2 regions of the Paenibacillus shenyangensis genome follow, and region 2 is predicted to be linked to the other one. Evidence: predicted binding sites of a transcription regulator. Region 2 holds the regulator's gene; the other holds the start of a gene.
The links. The regulator NrdR, encoded in region 2, represses ribonucleotide reductase genes. The targets are predictions, from matches to a motif close to AACACNATATATNGTGTT.
Positions count from the first base shown of each region.

Region 1: the regulator NrdR is predicted to act here: its motif matches at 1,332-1,349, upstream of nrdI (class Ib ribonucleoside-diphosphate reductase assembly flavoprotein NrdI).

Region 1 covers NZ_AOIG01000005.1:54,345-57,561, reverse strand. Annotated here, with positions in the region: gene H065_RS0103355 (glycoside hydrolase family 64 protein) at 1-108, opposite strand, end outside; gene H065_RS0103350 (hypothetical protein) at 352-963, shown strand; gene nrdI (class Ib ribonucleoside-diphosphate reductase assembly flavoprotein NrdI) at 1,559-1,927, shown strand; gene nrdE (class 1b ribonucleoside-diphosphate reductase subunit alpha) at 1,914-3,217, shown strand, end outside.
Region 2 covers NZ_AOIG01000017.1:12,686-15,902, forward strand. Annotated here, with positions in the region: gene coaE (dephospho-CoA kinase) at 1-486, shown strand, start outside; gene H065_RS0114285 (lytic transglycosylase domain-containing protein) at 483-1,058, shown strand; gene nrdR (transcriptional regulator NrdR) at 1,105-1,635, shown strand; gene H065_RS0114295 (serine hydrolase domain-containing protein) at 1,909-3,217, opposite strand, start outside.

The sequences.
Region 1 (3,217 bases), on a different contig from region 2:
ACCGACCGAAGGTGCAGCAGCAGAGACAGAAGTGGTAGAGAGCGGAGACAATCCGCACACCATGATCAGAACAGCGAGCAATACATACTTGAAGACCGAATTTCTCATAAACTACCTCCTTATTTTGTATACGCTTTCAGATGCATGTTTAATTATTACAATATATGGAATTGGATTCAATCAAAAACCGTGTGCATTTCTCAGGAAAGCATGTGCATTTTTCAGTCTCCTGCTTCTGCTCTGAAGGAGAGCGAAGTTTCCATCCGGTTGTTGCTGCAGAAAGAGAAAGTTATACTTGAGAATCAAGATCTATCATTAAATGAGATTTCCCCAAAAAAGGAGGAGCAATTGATGAAACGTTTTGTCGATCCTTTGTTTGAGCCGTACTCTGTTCCCTATATACTGGCCCGAAAGGGCAGTATCGTGGTGAAATGTCCCAAATGCCAAAGTGCTGCCTATATCGGAGCCGATTCCAATAGAGAGAACATCGAGCTTTTTTGTCATTCCTGCTTTTACCGGAAGCTGGCGGAACCGGATTATACGTATTCTGCTGCAGCGATCTGCACAGCTTGCGAATGCTGGTTCAACGAACCGGTCAAAGATGAACGTCAATTTACCCAAAAACATGTACATATTATTTGTCCGGCATGCCATACGGATAATATCGTAGAGCTCCACAAACGAGAAAGTTCCGTCTGGACAGGATCGGACATACGTAATGGACGCGATCCCTTTTTCGATCAGGAATTGTATTTCCTTGATTATTATCGCGGCAAGATGGTCTGGGCGGTTAACCGGGAGCATCTTACCTATCTAATCGACTATATTGCAGCGAGTTTACGCGAAAGGCCGAATTCCAGCCATGTACGTACCGCTTCCTACCGGCTGCCCAAGTATATGAAAGAGGCCAAAAATCGCAATGACTTGATTCGTCTGCTGCAGCGTATGCAGCGAAAAAAATGAGTGTCTCTGACCAATGGACAGACTGCCTTCCAGGATAAACCGCTATCATGGAGCACTACAAATGACAGGTCAAAAAAATCTATATTTTTATATAAGTTTCATTTGCTTTTTCATGTTGAAAGCAGTAAAATTTTAAACTTGAGTGTATATCGTGATGGCTGTCTAACTTCATTTCATAATCTGGAAATGATAGTAAAGATGGTTTGAAAAAACACACTAGATATAGTGTGTCAAGTGAATTATTTTTTTGAATAGTTTTCACCAGATAGGTAGCGTTCAAATAAGCCGGAATACATGGAGATTTTACTTGTTATCTGCTTTTTACGGCTATTTTGGATGCTGCTTTCTCGCTGGTTGGTCCTATTGACAACACTATATATAGCGTTTAATCTTAATCTCACGTTCTATATATTGCGTTACGGCTTGTTTTAAGATGCGGTATATGGGTAATCCTTGTTAAGAGAAACCAAGCTGATGTAGTAAGGCTTTGAGAGGCCTTGCTGCTCTAGGGCGGACGCAAGTTCATCACTGTTCTTTTTATAAAAAGAACAGTGATGAACACTATATATTGAGTGAGAAGGAGATGTCATCCCACATGCTGATTGCATATGATTCCAAGACAGGCAACGTCAAACGGTTTATCGGAAAATTGAAAAATGCATCGGTGCAGGCCGTACAGATTGAAGAGGCGCTGCAGCTGAATGAACCATTCGTATTGGTCACCTACACAACCGGCTTCGGTCAGGTTCCCGAGAAGGTGACTCATTTTCTGGAAAAAAACCATGGCCGTCTGCTTGGCGTAGCAGCCAGCGGCAACCGTAACTGGGGCGAGAACTTCGGCAAGAGTGCAGATTTGATATCGGAGCGCTACGGTGTTCCGGTCGTATATAAATTTGAACTATCCGGCACTACAGGAGACGCACAACGATTCGTACAGGAGGTAGAGAAAATTGCGGCATATTGAATTGAACAACCTATTGATGCAGCGTGATGATAACGGATTTTTCCGTTTGGATAAAGATAAAGAAGCAGTACAGGAATACATGAAGGAAGTGGATGAGAAGAGTATCCATTTCGCGGACACTTCGTCCAAAGTGCGTTACATGATCGACAACGATTACTATGAGGACATGTACCAGCATTACAATGAGCAGGCCGTGGAAGAAGTATATGCGATTACACACAGCTATAACTTCCAGTTCCCTTCCTATATGGCAGCTTCCAAGTTCTACAAGGACTACGCGGTAAAAACAAATGACCGTGCGAAGTACCTGGAGCACTATCCGGATCGTGTAGCCGTTGTAGCACTGCATCTCGGACGCGGTAATGCCGAAAATGCCAAGACGCTGGCACGTTCCATGATGGAACAGCGTCTGCAGCCGGCAACACCGACATTCCTGAATGCCGGCAAGAGTCGCCGTGGAGAGATGGTATCCTGTTTCCTGTTGGAAATGGATGATTCCCTGAACTCGATCAACTATGTACTGAATACCTGCATGCAGCTGTCCAAAATCGGCGGCGGTGTAGCGGTTAACCTGTCCAAGCTTCGTGGACGCGGCGAGCCAATCAAAGGCGTCGAAGGCGCAGCTAAAGGCATCATGCCTGTTCTGAAACTGATGGAGGATGCTTTCTCCTATGCCGACCAAATGGGTCAACGTAAAGGTTCCGGTGCAGCGTACTACAACATCTTCGGCTGGGATATCCTGGAGTTCCTGGACAGCAAGAAGATCAATGCGGACGAGCGTACTCGCCTGAAAACACTGTCGATCGGTCTGATCGTGCCTAACCGCTTCTACAAGCTGGCAGCCGATAACGAGCTGCTGCACGTATTTGCACCATACAGTGTATACAAAGCATACGGCAAGCACCTCGACGATCTGAACATCGACGAAATGTACGATACGCTGATGGCAGATGACCGTGTCAAGAAAAAACCAATCATGAGCGCACGTGATATGCTGACCAAAATTGCCAGCATCCAGCTGGAATCCGGCTATCCTTATATTATGAACAAAAGTAACGCCAACAAATTCCATGCCCTCAATGGCATCGGTTCGGTAAAAATGTCCAACCTGTGCACGGAGATTTTCCAGCTGCAGGAAACAACAGAAATCATGGACTATGGCGTAGATGATATTATCCGCCGCGATATCAGCTGTAACCTCGGTTCCCTGAATATCGTTAATGTTATGGAACTCGGCAAAATCCGTGAATCCGTACATGAAGGCATTATGGGTCTGACTTCGGTAAGTGA
Region 2 (3,217 bases):
ATGATGCCTGGTCACCCGGTACTGCAGCAGGTCAGAGAGCGCTTTGGAGCACATATGCTGAATATGGACGGTACACTGAACCGCAAGCAGCTGGGCGAGCATATTTTCACTCATCCCGAGGAACGACAGGCGCTGGAAGGCATTACGCATCCGGCGATCCGCGCTCTGATTCACAGCCGTGTAGCTGAGCTGGAAGCAGCCGATCCGCAGCGGCTGGTCATTGCGGATATTCCTTTGCTGCTCGAAGCAAAGGATGCTTACCAGTTCGACGAAATTATGGTCGTATATGTACCACGCGAGGTACAGCTGCAGCGGCTGATGCAGAGGGATGGATTAACAGCGGAGCAGGCAGAGAAACGGCTTGCTGCACAGATGGATATCGAGGAGAAAAAACGGATAGCGGATATTGTGATCGATAACAGCGGCACACTGGAACAGACACAGCAGCAGCTGCAGCAATTCTGGGTGAATAGAGGCCTGTCATGAACCACCTCAAACATCAACTGATCCGTAAACGGATTCTGCTGCCGCTGTTTTTGGTTGTATTGGTATTGGTATTGTTCAATACCCGCTGGCTGGCATGGATCTATCCGATCGAATACAAGAATGAAATTCGTGCCCATGCTTCGGCATATCAGGTCGATCCATTTCTGATTGCTTCCATTATCCGGGTAGAGACGAATTTCCAGCCTAGTAAGGAATCCAAAAAAGGTGCTCTTGGCGTCATGCAGCTGATGCCTGATACGGCTCAGTGGGTGATGGACAAAGCACATCTGAACAATGTATCCATGGATACGGTCAAGCATGATGCCGATCCGAATATCGAGATTGGTACCTGGTATCTGGGCAATCTGATGCAGCAGTTTGGTGGCAATGAGATTGCGGTGATCGCAGCCTATAATGCCGGCCCGAGCAAGGTGAAAAGCTGGATCAGCAGCGGCCAGTGGGATGGTACATTGGAGCATGCCAAAGACATTCCCTATGGCGAGACAAGACATTATGTGCAACGTGTATTATATTATTATAAGCAATATACCAAATTATATGACGCCTTCTGAATAGATGGAATAAACGGCATAAAGGGAAAGGAAGGTGACACTGGAAATGAAATGTCCTTATTGTGGTCACAACGGAACAAAAGTGCTGGATTCCCGTCCAGCCAATGATAACAAGTCGATCCGTCGCAGGCGGGAATGCGAGAGTTGCAGCCGCCGCTTTACCACATTCGAGATGGTGGAGGTTACTCCGCTTATCGTCATCAAAAAAGACGGCAGTCGTGAAGAGTTCAGCAGGGACAAACTGCTGCGCGGTCTGATTCGTGCCTGTGAGAAACGCCCGGTATCAGTTGACCAGCTGGACGCGATTGTATCAGAGGTTGAGAAGAGTCTGTATGCAACAGCCCTGGCCGAGGTAGAAAGTCGTGCTGTAGGGGAACTGGTGATGGAACAGCTGTATCCTGTTGATGAAGTGGCTTATGTGCGCTTTGCCTCGGTATACCGTCAGTTCAAGGATATCAGCATGTTCATGAAAGAGCTGGAAGGACTGCTGAATGACGATTCCAAACAGGACAAAAAGCATTCGATCAAGCAGGATTCTATTCTGTCACAGCATGATCGCGAACGCGAAGATCAGTAATTTGGACATATGGTTTGCCGTATCGAAAAAACAGTAAAAGAAAGCATCACCGCTTGGAGTCTCCAGCAAGGGAGACAGGAAGCAGTGATGCTTTTTTGTATAAGGTCAGAATAAAACCGCATTGCTGCTGCATACCTCCGGGGAAGGAGAGCGGCAGAAATACGGTTTATTTAGTTGAAGCAGGATTCCGATTACAGAGGTTATCGAGCTTTTATTTCTATAGAACGGTATAGCATGATTTCTGCATCAATTTGTTCCAGACGTACCAATGATTTAGCGGTTCAGCGATAGCTTGAAGTGGTCTCCTGCTTTGCCGCCGAATACGATCATACCGCTTTGTGGCAGTTTAGTGCTGTGACCACCATTAACGATAGAAGAATACGTGATTTGTCCTTTGTCATCATAGACGACAAAACCTGCACCTTTCGGAAGAGTTACATTTATTTTCTGTCCAGCCGTTTTTTTGCCCAACTTCATCCATGTAGCATGATGATCTGCCGGGATTTTCAGGGAAGAGGACGCTGAGAGAGTAGATAAGCCATCTTCACTGATAAAGGATTGTCCGTTGATCTGCAGATATTCTGTTTTGCCCTGACGGGAGAAATTCAGATCAAATGTATCACGTCCGGACATAACCGGAATCTGCATAATATTCACACTCTTGTTTGCATCTACAATTTTCGTACCCAGTGCATAACCCAGTTGAGTGTCTGCCTGGATCGTTTTGCTGATTTCTGTCGGAATCAGGTAGAATGCCGAGTTGATTTTTTCGTCAATATTATAATAGATTTTGCCATTACGCTGCTGCCATGTCTTTTTGACAGCAGAAGGGAGAGACTGTTTGTCCAGCTTTTGTCCGACATACAGAGCCATCTGGGATTGCTCCAGCTCAGGTATATTGAGATATGCATTCAGCTTCAGATACGTACTGCCATTTTTCTGGCGTTCAAAGCTGGCGAGAGCAGAGCCATCTTCACTACGGAATTTGCCTTTACCTGCATAGATATACTGCTGTGCCGGAATCATGCCGGACATCTGTGTAGCCAGTTTGAATTTGCCATTACGAATATTAACGTCAAATGTCTCACCGACGACGCCATAGGTGCCGTTATACTTTTTCATATCAGCTGGCATAGCGACTTTATCAGCTGTCGGGAACTGCTGATCTGGCAGAATACGTTTAATTGTGCCTTTATCTTTCAGTACGCGCAGCATCACTTCACTGGCTACCGCTTCATTGTACATGGAGGAACCGCCGGACGTTAATACAGCCATACTGAGCCGCTGCTCCGGTACACTAATCAGACTGGCATGATACATAAGTGTATCGCCGCCTTTGGATACAGCTTTTAATCCGTAACGATCAAATGGAGACAGCTGTACGGAATCCCAACCCAGTCCATAGTTGAAAATATTGCTTGTCTCGGATACCCACATGCCGCTGCGATATTCGGGACGTGTCATTGCATTGGTCGAAGCAGTGGACAGCAGATCTGGACGGTGTCCGGTAAGTACTTCGGCAAATTTGACTACATCTTCTGCGGTAGAGTATACGCCGCCGGTACCGATAATATTGGTATTT